DNA from 2 places in the Polaromonas sp. P3_B1 genome. Region 2 is predicted to be linked to the other one. Evidence: riboswitches for the same ligand, from Rfam matches in the RefSeq annotation. Region 2 holds a riboswitch; the other holds the start of a gene.
What was found. Region 2 has a riboswitch for glycine ahead of AC1DXS_RS11675 (D-amino acid dehydrogenase). Riboswitches for the same ligand answer to the same signal wherever they lie in the genome.
Positions count from the first base shown of each region.

Region 1: another riboswitch for glycine. It lies ahead of gcvT (glycine cleavage system aminomethyltransferase GcvT); the one in region 2 lies ahead of AC1DXS_RS11675 (D-amino acid dehydrogenase).

Region 1 covers NZ_JBFUGK010000019.1:163-9,957, forward strand. The annotation lists gene AC1DXS_RS12575 (hypothetical protein) at 1-519, shown strand, start outside; glycine riboswitch at 555-661, shown strand; glycine riboswitch at 681-782, shown strand; gene gcvT (glycine cleavage system aminomethyltransferase GcvT) at 822-1,982, shown strand; gene gcvH (glycine cleavage system protein GcvH) at 2,021-2,386, shown strand; gene gcvP (aminomethyl-transferring glycine dehydrogenase) at 2,481-5,375, shown strand; gene AC1DXS_RS12595 (sulfite exporter TauE/SafE family protein) at 5,391-6,155, shown strand; gene AC1DXS_RS12600 (transglutaminase-like domain-containing protein) at 6,152-6,940, opposite strand; gene AC1DXS_RS12605 (FKBP-type peptidyl-prolyl cis-trans isomerase) at 7,094-7,504, shown strand; gene AC1DXS_RS12610 (alpha/beta fold hydrolase) at 7,508-8,383, opposite strand; gene AC1DXS_RS12615 (LLM class flavin-dependent oxidoreductase) at 8,633-9,634, shown strand; gene AC1DXS_RS12620 (SDR family oxidoreductase) at 9,656-9,795, opposite strand, start outside.
Region 2 covers NZ_JBFUGK010000017.1:14,073-27,538, forward strand. The annotation lists gene AC1DXS_RS11645 (DAHL domain-containing protein) at 1-990, shown strand, start outside; gene AC1DXS_RS11650 (SWIM zinc finger family protein) at 1,112-2,491, shown strand; gene AC1DXS_RS11655 (DUF6493 family protein) at 2,478-5,282, shown strand; gene phnD (phosphate/phosphite/phosphonate ABC transporter substrate-binding protein) at 5,506-6,465, opposite strand; gene AC1DXS_RS11665 (DinB family protein) at 6,681-7,214, opposite strand; gene AC1DXS_RS11670 (DUF1737 domain-containing protein) at 7,211-7,420, opposite strand; gene AC1DXS_RS11675 (D-amino acid dehydrogenase) at 7,501-8,814, opposite strand; glycine riboswitch at 8,925-9,033, opposite strand; gene AC1DXS_RS11680 (GrpB family protein) at 9,239-9,772, opposite strand; gene AC1DXS_RS11685 (thioredoxin fold domain-containing protein) at 9,785-10,282, opposite strand; gene AC1DXS_RS11690 (alpha/beta fold hydrolase) at 10,279-11,013, opposite strand; gene AC1DXS_RS11695 (CaiB/BaiF CoA transferase family protein) at 11,044-12,276, opposite strand; gene AC1DXS_RS11700 (hypothetical protein) at 12,953-13,466, shown strand, end outside.

The DNA of each region.
Region 1 (9,795 bases), on a different contig from region 2:
GAGCTCAAGCCCGGCGTGAGAACGCTTGGCCAGCGCGAGCGCACCCTGCTGCTGATGGCCGACGGCAGCAAGTCCGCGCAGGATTTCCGCCCACTGTTTGACGGCGACGGCGAAGCCATTGCGCTGCGCCTTTTGCGCGAGGGCTTCCTGGAAGCGCATCCGGGCAAGGTGCCCGCCGCGGCGCCCGCCCCGACGCCAACGCCGGCCCAGTTGCAGAATTTCCCCAGCCCCGAGACCACCCAGGCCATCCAGGTCGCAGCCGACCAGTTCGAAGGCAAGCGCTCGCTCGCCACAACGCGCATGTTCCTGTTTGACATCTGCGAGCGCATGTTCGCCCGGCGCGACCCGGTCATGGCCGAACGCTTTCGCGAAGCGCTGCGCAATGCCAAGGACCGCGAGAGCATGCTCACGGCCTCGCGCGAGATGATTGAAGAGATCGAAAAAATCGCGGGCCACGAGCGCGCCGACTCCATCAGCGAGCGCATCGCCATGCTGCTGCCGCAGCACCAGGCAGCCTGATCCACCAGGCCGGCCCGGCAGCCGCTTCCGTTACACTTGCCGGGTCAGGAGAGAGTTTTCCCGAGAAAACCGCCGAAGGCGCACGTACACCCCCTTTTTTGGTGCACTGAACGCTCAGGCAAAAGGACTGGCAACCGCCCTGCGGCGCACCACGCGGCAAGGCGTTCCCTACTGGAGAGAGGCCGTCGCCAGGACGGCCCACCGAAGGAGCAAACCCGCATCGCCGGGCGAATCTCTCAGGTAAAGTGGACAGCAGGGGCAACCGATGGATTTAGAACCTGTTTGCCCCCCCGGAGAATGCCTTGTCCGATTCGTCCACCTCTTCCGCCGCTCCCGAAACCCTGCTGAAGACGCCGCTGCATGCGCTGCACCTGGAGCTGGGCGCGCGCATGGTGCCTTTCGCGGGCTATTCCATGCCGGTGCAGTACCCCGCGGGCCTGATGGCCGAGCACCTGCACACACGCCAGGCCGCCGGCCTCTTTGACGTTTCCCACATGGGCCAGTTGCGCCTGGTGGGGGCGGATGCGGCGGCGGCGCTTGAATCGCTGATTCCGGTCGATGTGATCGACCTGCCCGCCGGCAAGCAGCGCTACGGCCTGCTGCTCAATGATGAGGGCGGCATCATCGACGACCTGATGTTTTTCAACCGCGACTATGCCAACGGCGGCGACCTCTTCGTCATCGTCAACGGCGCCTGCAAGGTGGGCGACATCGCGCACATCCAGGCCAAGATCGGCTCGCGCTGCGAGGTCATCCCCATGCCCGAGATGGCGCTGCTGGCGCTGCAAGGTCCGCAGGCTGTCACGGCGCTGCAGCGCCTGGCGCCCGGCATCGAAAAGCTGGTGTTCATGACCGGTGGGCGCTTCACGGTGGCGGGCTGCGACTGCTTCCTGACGCGCAGCGGCTACACGGGCGAAGACGGGTTTGAAATTTCGGTGCACGCCTCGCAGGCCGATGCGCTGGCGCGCGCGCTGCTCGCCCAACCCGAGGTCAAACCCATAGGCCTGGGCGCGCGCAACTCGCTGCGGCTGGAAGCGGGCCTGTGCCTCTACGGCAACGACATCGACACCACCACGACGCCGGTGGAAGCCAGCCTCAACTGGGCCATGCAAAAAGTGCGGCGCACCGGCGGTGCGCGCGCGGGCGGTTTCCCGGGTGCCGACAAAATCCTGGCGCAACTGGCCGACCCCGCCCTGCTTGCCCGCAAGCGCGTGGGCCTGGTGGCGCTGGAGCGCGTTCCCGTGCGCGACCATACCGAACTGCAAAGCACCGACGGTGCAAAGATCGGCGAGGTCACCAGCGGCCTGCTGGGCCCGACCATCAACCAGCCGGTCGCCATGGGCTATGTGAAACCCGAATTTGCCGCCCTGGGCACACGCGTGAACGCCATCGTGCGCGGCAAGGCCGTGCCCATGGAAGTCGCCGCCATGCCTTTTGTCGCTACCCGTTACTACCGCGGCTGAACCCTGCTGTCCCACCCCTCAACCCCCTGGAGATTCTCATGACCGTCAAATACACCGAAGACCACGAATGGCTCAAGATTGAAGGCGACGTCGCCACCGTCGGCATCACCGTGCATGCGCAGGACGCGCTGGGCGACGTGGTGTTTGTGGACCTGCCCGCCGTGGGCACCACCTTCGCGCAAAAGGAAACCGCCGGCGTCGTCGAGTCGGTCAAGGCCGCCGCCGACGTCTACATGCCCGTGAGCGGCGAAGTGACCGCCATCAACGAAGCGCTGAAGGACGACCCGTCCCTGGCCAACAGCGACCCCATGGGCGCCGGCTGGTTCTTCAAGATCAAGCTGTCCGACCCATCGCAGCTGGACGCGCTGATGGACGAGACCCGCTACACCGCGTTCGCGGCTTAACTCCCGTTCGGGCTGAGCCTGTCGAAGCCCTGCTCTCCCCGTTCCGCCTGCCCTTCGACAAGCTCAGGGCGAACGATTTTTCCGGAAACCCGACATGTTGATGCAAACCGCCAAGCCCCTGGGCGACCTTGAAAACCCTTCCGAGTTCATCGCCCGCCATATCGGCATCGACGAGACCGACGAGGTCCACATGCTCAACGTTGTGGGCTCGGTCTCGCGCCGCGAACTGGTCGAAGGCATTGTTCCGCGCTCCATCGCGCGCCGGATGCCCATGGCCATTCCGGCCCCGGTCACGGAAGCCGCCGCGCTCAAGCAGCTCAAGGCCATCGCGGCCAAGAACCAGGTGTTCAAGAACTTCATCGGCCAGGGCTACTACGGCACCTACACGCCGGGCGTGATCCTGCGCAACATCCTGGAGAACCCCGCCTGGTACACCGCCTACACGCCTTACCAGGCCGAGATCTCGCAGGGCCGCATGGAGGCGCTGATCAACTTCCAGACCATGGTCTGCGACCTGACCGGCATGCCGATTGCCAACGCCTCCATGCTCGACGAGGCCACCGCCGCCGCCGAAGCCATGACCCTGGCCAAGCGCAGCGTCAAGAGCAAAAGCAATGTCTTCATCGTGGCGGGCGACTGCCATCCGCAGACGATCGAGGTGATACAGACCCGCGCCAAGCCGCTGGGCATCGAGATCAAGGTCAGCACGGCGGCGGTCACGGTGCCGCAGCTCATGGCTGAAGGCGACTACTTCGGCGTGCTGGTGCAATACCCCGCCACCACCGGCAGCATCCATGACCTGCGCCCGCTTGCGGGCCAGGCCCACGTCGACGGCGCGGCGCTGTGCGTCGCGGCCGACCTGCTGGCGCTCACCTTGCTGGCCCCGCCCGGCGAATGGGACGCCGACATCGTGCTGGGCAACACCCAGCGCTTCGGCATGCCCATGGGCAACGGCGGGCCGCACGCGGCCTACCTCGCCTGCCGCGACGAGTTCAAGCGCTCGCTGCCGGGCCGCCTGGTCGGCGTCAGCGTCGACAGCCACGGCAACCCGACCTACCGCCTCGCGCTGCAGACGCGCGAGCAGCACATACGCCGCGAGAAAGCCACCTCCAACATCTGCACCGCGCAGGTGCTGCCGGCCGTCATCGCCAGCATGTACGCCGTCTACCACGGCCCGCAGGGCCTCAAGCGCATCGCCGAGCGCGTGGCGGCCTACACCGCCGTCTTTGTGCGCGGCCTGCAGGAGCTGGGCTACGAAATCACGAACACCGGCGCGTTCGATTCCGTGACCATCAAAACCGGCGACGCGACCCATGCGATTGCCGAGCGCGCGCGCCAGGCCGGCGCCAACCTGCGCTATCGCCTGAACAACCACCTGGGCGTGTCGCTGGACGAAACCACCAGCCGCAAGGACATCGAGCTGCTCTGGTCCTTCTTTGCCAAACCCGGCCAGACCCTGCCCGTGGTCAGCGCCTTCGAAAAAGGCGTGGAATCGCTGATCCCCGCCGAGCTGCGCCGCACCACGCCTTTCCTTGCGCACCCGGTGTTCAACACCCACCACTCCGAAACCGGCATGCTGCGCTACATCCGCATGCTCAGCGACAAGGACCTGGCGCTGGACCGCAGCATGATCCCGCTGGGCAGCTGCACCATGAAGCTCAACGCGACCAGCGAGATGATTCCCATCACCTGGCCCGAGTTCGCCAACATCCATCCCTTCGCGCCGGCCGACCAGCTGCAAGGTTATGCCGAGCTCGACAAGCAGTTGCGCGACTGGCTGTGCCAGGCCACCGGCTATGCCGGCATCAGTCTGCAGCCCAACGCCGGCTCGCAGGGCGAGTACGCGGGCCTGCTGGCCATCAAGGCCTTCCTTGAAGCCAAGGGCCAGGGCCACCGCAACATCTGCCTGATTCCGTCCTCGGCCCACGGCACCAACCCGGCCAGCGCGCAGATGGTGGGCATGAGCGTGGTCGTGACCGCCTGCGACGCCCGCGGCAACGTCGACATGGCCGACCTGAAGGCCAAATGCGAACAGCACAGCGACAAGCTGGCCTGCGTGATGATCACCTACCCCAGCACGCATGGCGTGTTTGAGACCCAGGTGAAGGAACTCTGCGCCATGGTGCACAGCCACGGCGGCCGCGTCTACGTGGACGGCGCCAACATGAACGCGCTGGTCGGCGTGGCCGCGCCGGGCGAATTCGGCGGCGACGTGAGCCACCTGAACCTGCACAAAACCTTCTGCATCCCGCACGGCGGCGGCGGCCCGGGCGTGGGCCCGGTCTGCGTGGTGGCCGACCTGGTGCCTTACCTGCCCGGCCATGCGACGGCGGGCATTCCCGGCAACGGCGTGGGCGCCGTATCGGCGGCGCCTTTGGGCAATGCCGCGGTGCTGCCCATCAGCTGGATGTACTGCCGCATGATGGGCCCCGAGGGCCTGACGCAGGCCACCGAGGTCGCCATCCTGAGCGCCAACTACATCAGCTCGCGCCTGAAAGACCACTACCCGACCCTCTACGCCAGCGAAAACGGCCACGTGGCCCACGAATGCATCCTGGACCTGCGCCCACTGAAGGACACCAGCGGCGTCAGCGCCGAGGACGTGGCCAAGCGCCTGATGGACTACGGCTTTCACGCGCCCACACTGAGCTTTCCCGTGCCCGGCACGCTGATGGTGGAGCCCACCGAAAGTGAAACCCTGGCCGAGCTGGACCGCTTCATCGACGCGATGATCGCCATCCGCGACGAGATCCGAAAGATCGAAGCCGGCCAGTGGCCGCAGGACAACAACCCGCTCAAGCACGCACCGCACACCGCGGCCAGCCTGCTGGGCGCCGACTGGGACAGGCCCTACTCGCGCGAAACCGGCGGCTTCCCGCTGGCCTCGCTCAAGCAGGGCAAATACTGGCCGCCCGTGGGCCGGGTCGACAACGTCTACGGCGACCGCAACCTGTTCTGCAGCTGCGTGCCCGTGAGCGACTACGCCTGAGGATCTGTCAACCCTGTGGCAGGTCTTGACGCTCACATCATCCTGATCATCGCGGGCGCGGCGGCGGCGGGCTTTGTCCAGGGCCTGTCGGGCTTTGGCTTCAGCCTGGTCGCCATGTCTTTCTGGGCCTGGGCCATAGACCCGAAGCTGGCGGCGGTGATGGCGGTGTTCGGCGGGCTGACGGGGCAGGTCATGGCGGCCTTCACGGTCAGCCGCAATACCGACTGGAAGCGCCTGCTGCCATTTCTGGCCGGCGGCCTGCTGGGGCTGCCGCTGGGTTTGCTGCTGTTGCCGCGACTTGACGTCCAGCTGTTCAAGCTGTTTCTGGGCGTACTGCTGGCGCTATGGTGCCCGGCCATGCTTTTTTCGGGCAAGCTTCCGCGCATCCACCATGGAGGCCGCATCGCCGACGCCACGGCAGGCATGGCCGGCGGCTTCATGGGTGCCTTGGGCGGTTTCAGCGGCGTCATTCCGACGCTGTGGTGCACCCTGCGGGGCTACGAGAAAGCGGACCAGCGCGCCGTCATCCAGAACTTCAATCTGGCGGTACTGACCGTCACCATGGCCAGCTACGCCGCCGCAGGCCTGGTCACCCGCGAAACGCTGCCCATGCTGGCCATCGTGGCGCCCGCGGCGCTTGTTCCCGCCTGGCTGGGCGGACGGCTTTACGCGGGCATCAGCGACCTGGCCTTTCGCAGGCTGGTGCTGAGCCTGCTGACTTGCTCCGGGGTGGCCATGCTGGTTTCATCGGTACCGGAGTTGTTGCGACGCATGGGCTAGTTTCCAGAAGAACGGGAGCCGGCCCGCAGTTCCTCGATGGCCCGTATCATGGCGGGCGCCAGCACATTCCACTGCAGGGCACGCAGCGACCGGCGGTAACGCAGCCCGCTGCCCCCCACGGATGGCGACACCAGTTCCAGTGGATCACTCACCACGCACAGAAGCCGCTTGATCATCGGGTCCTGGTCGCTGGGCTTGCCGCCGAGGAAGGCGTCGTTCTTGCCGTCCCACAGAAGCTGGGCATGGATGTGGATGCCCCAGCCGCATTCCCAGCCGTTCGCTTTCAGCTGTTCGCGGGCGGCGGCCACGTATTCCGCATCGAAGATAAACGTGTCGGTGCGCACCCAACCGCCCAGCCAGAACTCCGCCAGCGGTCGCGCCGCCGGCGTGGCTCCCGGAATCAGGCCGCGCAGCATCTCGCCGCGCATCTCCATGTAGCGTATTCGCGCCGGAATGCCGGCGGAGCGCATCAGTGCGATCAGCAAGGTCACCTTGTCGTCGCCGTCGCCCCCCCGCGCCTCGAGCACGTCGCGGGCCGTCGGGTATTGCAGCTTGATTCGCTTGGTATAAGGCAGGCGCTTGACGAAGCGATAGATGGCCAGCGCCTTGTCCCGCTCGGTGCGGCACAGCTGGACCAGCGCGCGAGCCTTCAGGCGCAGCTTGGGGTCGTCCAGGTCCAGCAGCGGCGTCGTGCCGAGCCAGTCCTGCGGCCGGTCGCTGACCTTTTTGCTCAGCCGGCGGGGCGAGTCGAATTGTGCGGCAAGTGCCACCATGGAACCACCCACGAAGTGAATAGTTCACGCATGGTAACCCCGCAGGACAGATTGCGCCGCATTTGTTTACAAGGCGGCCGGCCGGCGCCGCTGGGCAAGACAGGGGGCGGGCGATAATCCGGGCCAGCTCTTTCGATTACCCACCCGCCATGAAAGCATGACCTCATGAAGACACTGACCGCCGTGATCGCCTCCTTTGCCTCCCTCGCTGTCTCCACCGCAGCCCTTGCAGCAGCCCCGGCCGAAACCCTGCCCAACGGCGTCAAGATCGTGCACACCGCCGACGGCACCGGCCCGCAGCCCAAGGCGACCGACACCGTCAAGGTGCACTACCGCGGCACCCTGGCCGACGGCAAGGAATTCGACAGCTCCTACAAGCGCGGCGCGCCTGCGACCTTTCCGCTGAACCGCGTCGTGCCCTGCTGGACCGAAGGCGTGCAAAAAATCAAGGTCGGCGGCAAGGCCACGCTCACCTGCCCGCCCGCCACGGCCTATGGCGACCGCGGCGCCGGCGGCGTGGTGCCGCCCAATGCCACCTTGACCTTCGACATCGAGCTGCTCGCGATCGAGAAATAAGCGCTAGATATCTGTTTCGAGGGCGGCAAGCAGCGCCTCATCAAACGCGCCGGCCCGCTCAAACTGCAGCCAGTGGCCGGCGCCCTCCACCAGTTTCAGGCCCCTGAAATCCATGGCGCGCGTCAACGCCGCCTGCAGCGCATCGAGCTTGCCGCGGTAGAGCGCATCCTCCCGCCCATAAATCGCCCACACAGGGCATTGCACACGGCCCAGCGACTGCGCCAGCGCATCGGTGCGCGCCAGGCTCCGGCCCTTCATGCGGTCGCGCAGCACATTGGCGATATGCAGGCGCAGCGCCAGCTCATCAATCGCCTCTTCGCGATACAGCATCAAGGCCGCGAGGTTGTGCCGGTGTATCGCGTCGCGCTCGGCCGCATCGGCAAGGTGGCGCCAGGCGCGCAGGCGTATGGCTTTTTCAGGTGCCACACCGAGGCCGGGCGCGCCCACCAGCACAACGCGCGCGGCCCGGGCGGGAAAGCGTTCCGCCAGGAAGCCGGCCACCATGCCGCCGAAAGAAAATCCCACCAGGTCGCAGGCCGCGTCGCCCACCAGCACGGCCAGTCCCTGTTCGACCGGTTCAGGCAGCGCATCGGCGTCGGTGCCGCGCAAGGGCGCCGCCGAATCACCAAAGCCGGGCAAGTCCGGGACCAGGACCCAGCGCCCTGACGCGGCCAGCGCGGGGATATTGCGCAGCCAGTGCATCCAGCTGCCGCTGCCGCCATGCAAAAGCACCAAGGGCGCAAGTTCCGGCCGGCGCGCGGCCTGCCCCCAGGTGTGCCAGACCATGGCGCCGTCGCCACAAGGGGTTTCAAAACGGCTGGCTGTGCGCAGCAATGCGAGTGCCTCGGGCGGTAATTGAATGCTCACTGAATCCGTCATGGGGGATTTATACCCTGCCCCCCGCGCGGCCATCGGGAAGCTCCTAAACTGGCCCGTCGCCCCCACAGCACGCCCATGCATCCAAGCTCAGCACCCACCCTTTACTCCCTCTCCCCTGGGAGAGGCTTGGCCTGTCCTGAGCTTGTCGAAGGAGGGTGAGGGCCTACGGCCTCCCAACACGCATGGCGCAACATCAAACACCGCAAGCCCCCATCCCTACCCCCCCTCATCGGGGGAGGGAGCCAAACCATGATTCCCTTCTCAGTCCTCGATCTCTCCCCCATCGTCAAAGGCGCAACAGCCGCCGACGCCTTTCACAACACCCTGGCCCTGGCCCGGCATGCCGAGCAACTGGGCTTCAAGCGTTTCTGGCTGGCCGAGCACCACAACAACCCCGGCATCGCGAGCGCGGCCACCGCAGTGGTCATCGGCCATGTGGCCGGCGGCACACGCACCATTCGTGTGGGATCGGGCGGCGTGATGCTGCCCAACCATTCGCCCTTGGTGATTGCCGAGCAGTTCGGCACGTTGGCATCGCTCTACCCGGGACGCATCGACCTGGGCCTGGGCCGCGCGCCCGGCACCGACCAGCTGACCGCCCGCGCGCTGCGCCGCGACCACCAGAACAATGCCGACACTTTTCCGCAGGACGTGCAGGAGCTGCGCTACTACTTTGAAGACGTCGAGCCCGGCCAGCGAATCCGCGCCGTGCCGGGTGCGGGCCTCAAGGTGCCGCTGTGGATACTGGGCTCCAGCCTCTTCGGCGCGCAGCTGGCCGCGGCGCTGGGCCTGCCCTTTGCCTTTGCCTCGCACTTCGCGCCCGACATGCTGATGCAGGCCCTCGAAACCTACCGCGACCGGTTCGAGCCTTCCGCGCAGCTCGACAAGCCTTACGCCATGGTTGCCGCCAACGTGGTGGCAGCCGACACCGATGAAGCGGCGCGCTACCAGCAGACCTCCATCCAGCAGGCCATGACCAACCTGCTGCGCGGAACGCCGGGGCCGATGCCGCCGCCGATTGACGACATCGAAAGCTACTGGTCGCCTGCCGAGCGCGTGGGTGCGCAGCGCATGCTGCGTTACGCGGTGGCCGGCGCGCCCGCGACCGTGCGGGAAGGCCTGCGGGCTTTCATCGCCGAGACGCAAGCCGACGAACTGATGGTGACCACGCATATTTTTGACCCGGCCATTGCGCGCAGGTCGCTGGAAATCACCGCCGGTGTGCGAGACAGCCTGGCGGCTTCGGGCTGAGGCTGGACTGGCGGCCGGGAATCAAACCGCGCCCACACTCCCCGTCACCGGCAGCACAATCCCGGTGATGTAGCTCGAACACACCGGCGATGCGAGGAACACATACGCCGGAGACAGCTCCTCGGGCTGCGCCGGCCGCTTCATGTCGGTCTTCTTGCCGA
Region 2 (13,466 bases):
TCGGACACCCGGCAGAAAGGCGGCACCGGCCTGGGCTTGAATATCTCGCGCGCGATTGTGGAGCGCATGAACGGCAGCGTGGGCTTCACCTCGCAGACAGGAGTGGGAACGGTTTTCTATTTCGAGCTGCCAGAAGCGGCTGCGCTGCCGGTGGAAGAAGTCAGCGCCCCCGCAAACAAGGCCAGGCACAACGGGCCGGCAAGGCCACTGATCCTGGTCTGCGAGGACGACCGCGACATCGCCCATCTGATCAAGCTGATGCTCGACAAAGGTGGGTTTGATGCCGACCTGGTCCACCGCGCCGATCAGGCCATGGAGCAGGTCGTGCGCAGGCCCTACGCCGCCATGACCGTCGACCTGGGCCTGCCGGACCTGGACGGCATCAGCTTGATCAGATCGCTGCGCCGCGAAGAGCGCACGCGCGAGCTGCCCATCGTGGTGGTGTCGGCCAATGCCGAGGCCGGCGAGCTGGAATTCAACAACCAGCCGCTCGCGGTTTCGACCTGGCTCGAAAAACCCATCGACGAAAACAAGCTCATCCTCAGCCTTCAGCGCGCCATTGCCAACATGGCCGAAGGCAGGCCGCGCATTTTGCATGTCGAGGACGACCTGGACATCCAGCGCATCGCCGCCACCATTGCCCAGGATTTCGCGACCTTTGAGTTCGCCGGCTCGCTGCACGAGGCGCGCGAACAACTGGACAAGCACCACTACGACCTGGTGCTCCTCGACCTCACGCTGAAAGACGGCTCCGGCTGGGAGCTGCTGGACACCATAGAAGCGTTGAACCCAGCGCCGCCCGTGGTGGTGTTCTCCGCGAGCGACACGGTCTCCAAGGAAAGCGATCGCGTGGAAGCCGTGCTGGTGAAGGCCTACACCTCCAACGACCAGCTGTTGCGCACTTTGCAGCGCGTGCTCGACGAAAGCCTTTGGGGCACCGTGCACCCCTTGCTTAGCGAATCACGCCCGTCCAGGCTCACCGGAGGCTAGAGGCTCCCCCCTGTCCAAGCTCATTGCGTGTAGCTTGTTCCCCCCTCAAGGGGGCGGCGCCTGCGGTCTGGCAAAGCCAGTCCCGCGGCCCCCAACCGGATATGACATCATCGCTCCGTTCATGGCCCACTTCGCCCACACCTATCGCTACGCCGAACCGTCGTCACTGGAATTTTCCGGCGGCGCGCACATGAGGCTGGCCACTTCGTCCCCTGGCGCAAGTCCCCACCCGCATTTCTTTGACGGCGTGCTGCACCAGCCACAACTCGCCGCGCAGCTGCTCAGCGCCGTGCACCTGCTGGTGGGTTCACGTTTTTTCACGCCAGCCAACAGCGTGGGCCTGGCGATCATGCTGGCCGACCCCGTGGTCACATCCGGCGGTGGCATGTTGCGGCTGGAGGGTTTTTCGGCCTGCTGCAGCACCTACATACGGGTGGACATGGAGCCGCAGGCCTACACAGGAGACATCGCCGGCAAGGGAACGACCAATATCGACTTCAATGCCACCATGCGCGCCGCGCTGGCCAAGGTGCGGGATGCCGATGGTCTGGCGCTGTCGGTCGGGCGCACCGAATTCTCGCTGCGCACGGCGGGCGCCTCGGTGGTAGAGAAAAAAGTGGAACTGCCCCTGCGCTGGTTGCGCAGCATGGTGGCCGTGCAGGCTTACCAGGCCGCCATGCACAAGGTATTTGAAGTGGACGCCATCCCTGCCTTGCGTTTTCTGCGCGGCCTGCCCAAAGCCTCCACGAGCAAGACACCGCTCTGGGTGATGGCCGGCCCGCAAGGCCTGCGAACCACCACGCAGGGCGATGGCACCGGTGTGCGCTTTACCGACAGCACCCGCTTGCGTGTGCTGGAAAGCTTGTTGCCCAAGGCCAAAACCCTGACTTTGTACGCCGATGCCCAACAGCAAGCCAGCGCCTGGTGCCTGGACTTTGGAAACATGCGGCTGACGCTGGTGCTCAGCGCCGAGGTCTGGCGGGGGTTCTCGGGGGAGGGTCAGGCGCTGCATGCGCTCATGCTGGCGGACGAACGCCGTCCCGTTTCCGCAGTGCGCGCGCAGCTCAACTGGCAAGATGCCTTGCGCCCGGGCGCGCTGGCCGAGCAGTTGCAATGGCCAGTGCCCGATGTGGACAAGGCCTTGCAGGTGCTAGGCGTCGCGGGCCTGGTGGGATTTGACCTGGCGCACAGCGCCTACTTCCACCGCGTGCTGCCCTTTGACTTGAGTCTGCTGGAAGACATGTCCCCCCGTTTGGCTGATGCCCGCGCGCTCCTGCGCGAGGGGGCGGTGCATCTGGTGTCCACCACGCCGCTGGAAGCGCTCGTGCAAAGCGCCGACGTGAGTTACCGCGTGCGCGAGCTGGACGGCCTGATGCGCTGCACCTGCCCATGGTTTGCCAAACACCAGGGTGAACGCGGCCCGTGCAAACACGTGCTGGCCGCACAAGCCGCACTGAACCTGAACTCTTCCGAGCCTCCGCAAATCGATGCCAGAAACTGATTCACAGCCCGCCTGCGATTCGCCGCTTGAAGCTTGCATACTGGCCGGCGACATCACCGGTGTGATGGACCTGGTCGATGCCATGAGCCCCGCCGAACGCGCCGCCAGCCTGCCTGCCGTGGAGCGGCTGGTACACGCGCGCTGGCGCATGCTCAGGCCGCAGCAGCCCAACCCCGCGAACCCGACCCAGGCCCTGGACAAGCACCAGGCCAACAGGCTGTTTCGCGCCATCGACCTGGCCCGCTTCCTCTGCACCTCCGGGCATCCAGCGGCGGACTACTGGATGCACATCGGCGTGCAAGACATTGCCGCTTTCAGGCAACGTTATCAGCCCGCGCCGTCAAGCCAGCCCATTGAGGAGCAACTGCGTGGCGAGCACAACTGGCACTACCGGCGCCATGTTCACCGCGCCATCGTCGCCGGGCTGATCGAGCGGCCGCAAACCGACGAGTATCTGCAAGCGCTCTTTTTTGGTGACTTGCGGGCCGAGTCCAATATTGTCCTCAACCACGTGGACGCGGACCCCGGCCTGGCACCGCATCTGCTGCAGCTGTTTGGCCACGAGGGCACATCGGATGGCAGCTTTGCGGCCGTTGAAAAGTATTGCCACGACCCGGCGCTGACCTGGACCCAGGCTTTCCTGACCCTGTGCGAACGCGGCGTCTATACCCGAACCCAGTTACTTGACAAAACCCTGGGTGCCCTGGCCTGCGACTGGCCGCAATTCAAGTCCGGCTGGTTCTCGCGCTTTCACGAGCGCCTGGCCCCCGCCGTGGATGAAATGGCCGCCTTTGCACCCCGCTACCTGGCGCTGTGCCACAGCCGTATTGCGCCCACCGTGGGCCTGGCCATGGATGCCCTCGAGCACCTGTACAAGGCGGGCCACATAGACGATACGCAGGTCTGCGAGGCCATGCAGCCCGTGGTGACCTCCGCCGTCAAAGGCCGCGTGCTGTCGGGGCTGGAGCTATTAGGCCAGGTGGTCAGGGACACGCCCGCGCGTGCCGCCGGCATCAGCGCCATGGCCGCGCATGCGCTGGCCCATGCGGCCCCGGACGTGCAGAAAAAAGTCATTGCCTGCCTGCAAAGCTGGGGGCTGGACGCTGTAGGCCAGGAGGTGGCGCGCGGCTACCTGCCGTTTGTGTCGGCCGTCAACCAGGCCGCGCTGGGCAAGCTGGTGGGCGTTGCGCAAGCCGTTGCAGTGGCCAGCACGCGGCCGCCGGCAGGCGCCGGTGCATCGGCCCCTGCATTGCTTCCCGCGCCTGCCAGGCTCTCGCCGCTTGACGCCAGCCGCGCGTTGCAACCCCTGGCCCAGGTAGCCGACCTGGTCGAGCGCATGGCCTACGCCTTGGAAAATCCGGCCGATGTAGACGAGTGGGAGCGCGTGGCAGAAGCCTTGGTACGCCTGGCCCCGATACCCGCGGCAGACCGGGCGGCGTTCCTGGCTTTGAAGAAGCGCGCCAGGCGCCTGGACTGGAGCAGCAAGCCGCTGGGCTTTGCGCTGGCTCAGCTTATGGCGTGCGCACTGGGCGACCAAGCCGCCGACATGGCATCCATGGACTCCTCGGCAGGCAAGGTCAGCACCCATGACTTTATCGCCCAGCGCACGCTCGGCCTGATGTCGCAAGCCGCTGCCGGCCTGGGCCTGACACCTTTGTCTGCGCCCACGCACCGCGGCGGCTTCATAGACCCACGGCAACTGGTGGCACGCATCGCGGCCTGCCGGCAGGCGGATGCGGTCTTACCCTTGTCAGAGCAGGTGTTTGCGTTGATGCGCCTGGTGCCCGCCAGCGTGGACGCGGACGCCGCCCGCGGCGCATTGCAACAGGCCTGCACGTTGAGGGACCAACCGGTGGTGCAAGCCCTTCGCCATGCGCTGGGGGACACGGTGGCCGTGCCGCATGATGACGCTGCGCAAGCATTGTTCGTGGCTGCTGCCCGCATACGCTCACCCCGCATGGACGATCCACTCACGCTGGCAGCCTTTGGCGGCCTGGGCCCCGATGGCCCGGCTGCCGCGCAATTGGACTGGCATGTCAGCAGCAGCGAGCCCAGCGAAGCCGGCTATGCCGTATTTCACACCCTGCATATCACTTGCAGGCCCGAGCCGCAACGAGCTGGCTCGCACCACCACGGTATGGCTTTGTGCGCAAAGCACCTGACGAGCGAGCGATGGCAAACCGAAATCGACGCGTCCACCATCGGCTTTGCCGCCAGCCTGCAGCCCTCCAACCTGGAGCCTTTTTTTGCCGAAGGCGCACGGTCCCTTGGCAACAATGTGGATTGGTGGGCAGCGGAGTGGCAAAACCGCGCCTACCTGGATGTGCTGCTTCAGCCCACCACACCGATGACGCCGATGGCATGCCTGCTGCTAGCCGTGGGCCTGGCCGGCAAAGAACCGGGCCAGGGCGCACTGGCGGTCGACGCGCTGGTGCGCAGCATGCAAGACGGGCGCCTGGACGTGACGGCCATGGGCCGGACATTGGCGCGCCTGTGGGCTACGCCGCTCGTCAAAGGCCCGCGCCTGGCAAAGAGCCTGGCAGCCGCCGCGCAGGCCCATGCCGCCATGCCTGCCGCCGTGTTCGCATTGCTGTGCGCCATGGCAGAGGTGGAGTCCGGCGCACCGCGCAAAGACCTGTCGCCCCTGCTGGAGCTGCTGCTGGAACTGAAACTGGCGCAAGGCCTGGATTTGCCGGCCAGCACGCGTACGGCACTGCAGGCCATGCGCCTGAGCGGCAAAAGCAAACTCGCCGTGAAAGCACTCACGCCCGTCCAGGCTCACTGCGTGTAGCTTGTTCCCCCTCAAGGGGGCGGCGCCTTGGGCCGGCCCTTCGACAGGCTAAGGACAGGCCAAGGCCGGACCCTCGGCCCCCGCTGGTGAAATACCCCACCACCAGGTTTGTGCCCAAGGACTCTTCAACCCAGCATGAGCCGCGGGACTGGCTTTGCCAGACCGCAGGCGGGCGGCCCCCCCGGGGGGCAGCGCATTACACGAAGTGAAAAGCGTGGGGGCTTTATTTCTTTTGGGTGGAGCGATAGACCTGCATCACCGTGGCGAAATCGCGGTCGAAATTGATCGGCAGGAAGGTGTCGTTGCCGGGCAGCTGCTTCTTCAGCGTGGGCGAGAAGCTGTAGCTGAACGAGCATTTCTTGACCCTGGCCTGCAGCTCCGGCGACACCTCTTTGTTCATGGTCCAGGTCTCCGTCATGAAGGGCGGGCTTTCCCAGATCGTGCGAATGCTCGAGCCCTTGACGTCGCCCTTGACGACCATGCGCTGGTACAAATCGCTGGCCACGGCGGCGGCAGGGTAAAAACCATGCATCACGCCCGTCACCGAGCGCTCATGCCCGTTCGAAAAAACCACCTCGTAGTCCTTGTCCGGCGTCAGGCCCAGGGCCGGGAACAGCGCGCGCGGCGCCAGGTTGCCCGAGTTGGAGGTGGGCGTGGTGTGCGCGATCTTCTTGCCCACCAGGTCCTTGGGCTCCCTGTACGGGCTGTCGATGCGCGTGATCAAAATCAGCTTGTAGGAATTGCGCTGGCCCGTCGCCTTGTTGCCCGGCACCGCGAAGGGCGCGGCCTGCCCGGCGGTCACCATCTGCGCGGCCAGGCCGGGGTTCACTTGCCCGATCTGGGCCTTGCCGGTCGAAAGCGCCTCGATCAGTTCCTTCTCGCCCAGGATGTCGACGTTGCTGGTGCGCTCCAGCGAGTCGCCCTGGGCGTTCTGCAGTTCCACATTGGCGCAGCGCGACAGGTGGCTGAAGTAATCGCCCCACAGGGCCATGGTCTCGGTCTTGCCGTAGGTTTTGGGCATGGCCACGACCATTTTTTCGCGTGGGCCGGTGAATTTTTCAACCGGCGCCGCCGCAGCGGCCCTGGTTTTTTTGGGGGGCGGAGTTTCGGTTTGTGCCACGGCAGAACCCAGAGCCAGCGCCGCGCCCGACAACACAGCCACATTACGCAATAAAACCTTCATGTCGATCATCCCAGTAGTCATTGATTGAGCCGCAGTTGCGGAAAGCACGGCCGCGAAGCCGTTTCCTCAGTGTGAGGCTGAATTAACTTCTACTTACAAGTGGGCCGACTCTAAAGGGTCATAAAGCGGGAATACCCCCGCCCAGCTGTGGTTTTTTTACTGAAAAAGGGGCCGACAAGGTAGCGCGAAAAGCGCCTTTCCTGATAAGGGCGGCGTTACAAATTGCCGTCGGCCCTCGTGGCGCCGGCCGCATCCATCTTGCCGAGCAGCCACTGCAGGCCGGCCAGGTGCTGCTGGTCATGGCTGCACAGGTAGTGCACCAGGCTGCGCAATGTCAGCGCGCCGTAGCCTTCGAATTCGGCGGTGCGTTCCAGTGCTCCGGGTGCCAGGCCCGTGAGCATATCCATGGTTGTGGCGCGCGCCGCGCGAAACGCCGCCAGGGCTTGCCGCGCATCGGTTGTTGCATAGCCGCGTTCCCGCTCCAGCGCATAGCCGTCCAGCGATGCCAGCACCGGGTTTGTTTCCGAAAGCGTGCGCCGGATGCGCACGTGGTAGCCGTCCACCTCAATGTCGCGCACATGGCAGATCTGTCCCAGGGCCGAGAAGGTCTCGCTCGGGATGCCCTCCCACGATGGCGGCGTCCAGTTCCGGTGGCTTTCGGGAATGGCCGCGTAAAACGCCTCCAGCTGGCGCGGGAAATCCGCCATGGCCTGCAGCGTCGCGGGGTTGAGGGGCCGGGACGCGCTCATTCGCCGCTCTTGCTTGCCGAAGGCCAGAGCAGCGCCTGCGCCACGATCACGCGCTCGCCGTTGAAGGTCGCCGCCGGCGAGCCGTAAAGCGCGTAACCCAGTGCGAGGGCTTCGCTGACACGGTGGCAAAAGCTCGCGTCATCCGGGCCTGTGAGCAGGCGATAAATGGGCAGGCCCTCGGGCGGTGTGTTCGTGGTGGGTGTCATGGCTGCATAAGCTGGCTGATGAACGGAGGGCGATATTACCGTGTCCGCCCAAAGCCTGCTGACGCTGCGCCCGCCCGCGCTCAGGCTTTCGCCATACTCGACAAAGCCATGGTGCGGCCGGGCGCCGGCATGCCGGTAAACGCAAAGTCCAGCTCCGGCACGCGCCCGCTCACGATGTCGGCAATCGCCGCGCCCGATCCGCAGGCATGCGTCCAGCCTAGCGTGCCGTGGCCCGTGTTGAGGAACAGGTTACTCGTCTTGCTCTTGCCGATGTAGGGCACATTGCTCGGCGTTGCGGGGCGCAGGCCGGTCCAGAACTGTGCGCCTTCGCCGTCCGTCATTTCCGGGAAAAGCTGCTTCACTCGGCGCACGATGGCCTGGCAGCGCACCAGGTTCAGCTCGGTGTTGTAGCCGTTGAGTTCCGCCGTGCCCGCAATGCGCAGGCGATTGCCCAAACGCGAGAACACCAGCTTGTATTCGTCGTCGGTCAGGCTCACCTGGTAAGAGACCGCTTCATTGATCACCGGCAGCGTCACCGAATAACCCTTGGCCGGGTAAATGCGCAGGCTTTGTCCGAGCCGCTTTGCCCAGGGCGCGCTGAAGGCGCCCAGGCACATCACGTAGGCATCGGCCTTCAGGGTTTCCACACGCCCGCCCGCTTCGCCGCTGCCTCTGGCCGCCAGCACACCCTCCAGCCGCCCGCCGCCGGCCAGCACGTCGAGGATGTTGGTGTTGTAGAGAAACTTCACGCCCGCCTGCTCGCAGCGCGCGGCCAGCGCTGAAGTAAAGGCCTGCGCGTCGCCCGACTCGTCGCTGGGCGTCATGCTGCCGCCCACGATGCTGCCGCGGCATTGCGCCAGCGCGGGCTCTATGGCCACGCATTCATCGGCGGTTTTCATGTCGAGCTCGCAGCCGTGTTCGCGCATGATGCGCGCCGGCTCCTGCGCCGCGTCGTACTCGGCCTGGCTGGTGTAGAAGTGCAGGATGCCTTGGGTCTTCGCGTCATACTCAAGCCCCAGTTCGCCCCGCAGCTTTTGCAGCGCGCCGCGGCTGTACATGCCCAGGTTCACGATCTGGCGGATGTTTTGCGCGGTGCGCGCCGGCGTGCAGTTGCGCAAAAACTCCAGGCCCCACAGCCACTGGTTCATATCGGCCCGCAGCCGGAACAGCAGCGGCGCGTCTTCACGCGCCAGCCACTGCAGCACCTTGAGCGGCGCACCCGGGTTGGCCCAGGGCTCCGCGTGGCTGACGGAAATCTGCCCGCCGTTGGCAAAGCTGGTTTCCATCGCGGCCGCGCCGCGCCGCTCGACCACCGTGACCTCATGCCCACGTTGCGCCAGATACCAGGCCGTCGTGACCCCCGTGACACCCGCACCCAAAACCATGACTTTCATGGCGATTCCTTCTCAAGTAGAAATTGCAGTTGCGCAAGCGCAATGCCTTGAGGGGTGCTTGAATTCAAAGAAAGAATTGTGGCAACCGCCAAGCCATCACCTGCTTGCGGCCGCTTCCACTGTCCTTGTTACCTGAGAGATTCAGCCGCGGCTTTCGCCTCGGCCTTGCTCCTTCGGTGCGCCGCATATTGCATGCGGCGTCTCTCCAGACGGCTGTGTGTTTCCGGGCAGTACGGGACCTGAGCGATTATGGAAGTTTGCGCCTTCGGTGGCTGCCATCTTTACGGCAGCGCTCTCCTGCTTGAACGGCTTGAATTTACCACCGAAGCCTGTGCCGCCACACCAGGCCGGGGAGAACAGTACAGGTCCAGCGGACTGATTCAAGCGCTTAATAGTAGGCGCCGGTCAACTGCGGAGCTCAGGCTCAGCCTTCGCAAACCGACCGCACGAAGGCGGCCTTCGCCTCGGTATAGGCCTCGCGGTCAGCGGGGTATTTCGCGGCCAGCTCGGTTTTGAGCGCGGCATAGTTCCACGCCAGTGCCGGGTCCGCACGCAACGCATCGCGAAAGCGCAGGCGCTGGTCCCACACCGGGCCGCCATGCACCACCAGGTGCAGGTGGTGGGTGCGATGCCCGTCGGCCCAGCGCATCAGCCACTGGCGGTCCGTCAGCGTTGCGTTGAACTCGGCGGACGCTGTATAGCCCTGCGCGCACAGCGGCGCCACGAGCGCCCTGGCAGCTTGCATCGAGGCCACACCGCCCAGGATGTCGATCACTGGCTTGGCCGCCAGCCCCGGCACGGCCGTGCTACCCATATGCTCGATCGCGATGAAGTCATCGGCAAACAGGAAGCGCAGCCGCTCCCGTTCGGCCTCGAACATCGCGGGCCAATGCGGGTCATATGCCCGCAGCGCCACTTCTTCATGGATGGCAGCCTGCAGCGATTCTTCGTCCGTCATGATGATCGAGCCCTAACGCAGCGCGAAAAATGCCGTGCTCGCCAGCACCAGCCGCTCGTCGAGATAGGCACCATAAAAGTCCGGGACGGCCACGCCCACCAGGGGCTCGGCAAGCTTCTGTCCCTCCGGGCCCAGAAACAGCACGGTCGGCGTGAAGGTGGCCTTCCAGGCCTTGGCCTGCGCGGCGGCCGTTGTGGATTTGCCGTCAAAGCCGGTCAGCGGCGTGCTGTTGTCGTTGATATTGATCTGCCAGGCCTCCAGGCCGGAGTCATTGCGGGCCGGCAACAGGTAGTTGCGCCGCACCAGTTCGCAGTAGGGACAGCCGGGGAGGCTGACCAGCAGCACCAGCGGTTTGCCCTGCTTTGCCGCCAGCCCGGCGGCTTCGGGCAAGGAGGCTGGCACAGGCAAGGTGGCCATTTTGACCCGTGTGCGCTCCTGCCATGCTAGCGCGGGCAGGGCTAAGCTGCCCGCCAGTGCCGCCGTGAAGCCCCGTCGACCCAGCGTCTTCATTCAGCGCACTCCAGCAGGATGCGCGCCAGCGCCGCCGGCTCGGTGACCATGGGGTCGTGGCCCGTGGCCAGCTCCACCACGCGCGAATTCGGCAGCCAGGCGCCGCCCCAGAATTGCGGGTCGCGCACGCGCAGCCGGCTGGGCGTGATGGTCGCCAGTGCCGGCGTGGTGCAGCTCACAAAAGTGCGTGGCACGCTGGCTACGCGCTGCACATCAAAATCCAGCGGCGCCTGGTAGGTGTTGCCCGGGTGCGGCGTCTGCCGGCGCTGCACCCAGTCGTGGTCGGCGCCCTGCAGGCCGAAGACCTCCGGGTCGGGTGGCGCAAAGCTGAAATTCGCCGTGGCCTGCGCACCCGCCATGCGCTTTTGCTGCGTGGCGGCATCGTGCGTGCTGCTCCAGCTTTCGCCCGGCTGCGGCACCACCGCATCCACATACACCAGGTGCTTGAGGCGTTCGCCCATGCGGTCGGCCACCGCCGTGCCAATCATGCCCGCGTAGGAATGCACGGCCAGCGTCACCTCGTGCAGCTCTTCGGCTTCAATGAGGTTGATCACGTCGTTGATGTGGGTATCCAGGTTGATCGCGGGCGAAAGCAGGTGCGCCCGCTCGCCCAGGCCCGTCAGCGTGACGGCAAAGGCTTTGTGGTGGTCCAGCTGCAAGACCTGCGCCACACGCCGCCAGCACCAGCCGCCATGCCATGCGCCGTGTACCAATACGAAGTTGTGTTTCATCGCCTCGGCTCCTTGTGCGGACGTGCCGCGTCAAATCGTCTTGCCGCTCTTTAACTCGGACAGTTTCGCGTCGGAATAGTTCAGCAGCTCGCGCAGCACCTCATCGGTGTGCTGGCCCAGCAGCGGCGGCGGCAAATCGGTGCGCACCGGCGTCGCGCTCAGGCGCATGGGGCTGGAGACCAGCTTCAAATCGGCCTTCACCGGGTGCTGCCACTCCGTCACCATTTTGCGCGCCTCAATTTGCGGGTCGGCAAACACCTCGGCCAGGTTGTTGATCGCGCCGCAAGGCACCTTCGCCGCCTCCAGCGCCGCCAGCCAGTCGGCCTTGGCGCGCGTCTTCATCACCGCTTCCAGAATCGGCACCAGCTTGGCACGGTTCAGCACACGGTCGCGGTTCTTGGCGAACAGCGGGTTGGTCGCGAGTTCAGGGATATTCGCCACCGTGCAAAACTTCGCATACTGCGAGTCATTGCCCACGGCCAGGATCAAATGGTCCTTGCTGCCATCGGCGGCAGGCGCCACTTCAAACACCTGGTAGGGCACGATGTTCTGGTGCGCATTGCCCGCCCGGCCCGGCGCCTTGCCGCTGACCAAATAATTGGCGCCCAGGTTGGCCAGCATGGCCACCTGCGTGTCCAGCAGCGCCATGTCCACCTGCTGGCCCTCGCCGGTTTTTTCGGCATGGCGCAGCGCGGCCAGGATGGCCACCGTCGCATACATGCCCGTCATCAAATCCGCCACCGCCACACCCACTTTTTGCGGCCCGCCACCCAGGTCGTCGCGCTCGCCCGTCACGCTCATCAGCCCACCCATGCCCTGGATCGCGTAGTCGTACCCCGCACGCTCGGCATAAGGCCCGTTCTGCCCGAAACCCGTGACAGAGCAGTACACGATGCGCGGGTTGATGGCTTTGAGCGAGGCGTAATCCAACCCATAGCGCGCCATATCGCCGACCTTGAAGTTCTCGACAAACACATCGCAGTGCGCGGCCAGCTCCCGCACCAGCGCCTGGCCCGCGGGCTGGGCAATGTCGCAGGTCACCGAGCGCTTGTTGCGGTTGGTGCCCAGGTAATAAGCGGCCTCGGTGTCCGCGCCATCGGCATCTTTCAAGAAGGGCGGCCCCCAGGTCCGCGTGTCGTCGCCCGTGCCGGGCCGCTCGATCTTGATCACATCGGCCCCAAGGTCGGCCAAAGTCTGGGTGCACCAGGGGCCCGCGAGCACGCGGGAGAGGTCGAGGATGCGGATGCCGCTTAGGGAGTTCATGGGGGCATTTTGCCTCCATGAAGGCCGCCGCCCTCACCCCTGCCCTCTCCCAGGGGGAGAGGGAGGAAAGCCGCTTGATCGGCGGTCAATCCTGGACCTCGGTTTTTACTCTTTCTCCCTCCGGCAGAAGGTTGGGATGAGGGCTTTCGGCCAGTGTCGTTCCGCAGCCTGAATCAATCCAAATGTCTTATATGTCAAAGACTTGCTTGACAGCTCCTCCGATTGGAGGAGGACCTCAGCCGTGACTGAGCAACCCGGATGCATTGCCCGCCATGAGTGTTTTAGACCTCTATCTAGAGGATGACAGGCAGTGGCAATCGCCGTTTAATTATTGCGGCAACAGCACCACTGCAACGATGTTTACACAGGAGTTCACGATGACTGACGCGACCCAAGCTCCCTCGCCTCCGCCTCCGCCTCCGCCTCCGCCTCCGCATACACCGCCGATACCAAATAACCAGCCGATAACGGAAACGCCATTTCGTGGATTTGGTTCAGCGAAGAAGAACTCGCGACGCTAAAGAGGAGAGACCATGTCATCGATATCTGCAATCGGCCGAAATCCGAATCCCGATCCGCGTCCCAATCCGTCTCCGCAGCCGGCCCCCGACCGACGGGATTCCCCATTCCGCGGCTTTGGCTCTGCGCTGGGAAAAAAGCGAAAGGGCTAACTGCCATGTTTAACAAAGGATGTGTGACGTGTCGGCTCCGAGTTTTTCGATTCGGGTGGAGCATCCTTGCGCCAAACAACAACAATTCTCAAGTTGCGCTGGCCATTGTGGTGATTGCCTTCTCTTCGCTTATCGGTCTCCTTTGCGCCTTCATATACGGTTTGGCGTCGCGCAGTGCCGGAGGTTGGAACAGCCTTACCGGTGGATGTGTGGCGGTACTTGCATGCGTCGGCGCCTTTTCGGCTGGTGGGATGCTCGGATTGCTGTTTGGCTCGCCTAACTGGGGCAGCGCAGGCGCACAGGCGAAAGAAGGCAATGGCGAGAAGTCACAACAGGGGATCCGCCCCAATACGAGCCTGGAACGCATCGCCGACTGGCTGACAACCATGATTGTGGGGTTGAGCTTGGTGAACCTGAAGGCCATCGAAGAGCGGTCCAGTGTCCTCGGGGTTTGGTTGACGCAGGCGATTTCTGGAAGTGCTAGTGCCGGTAACGGCACGCCTGGCATTGTCATCGCCA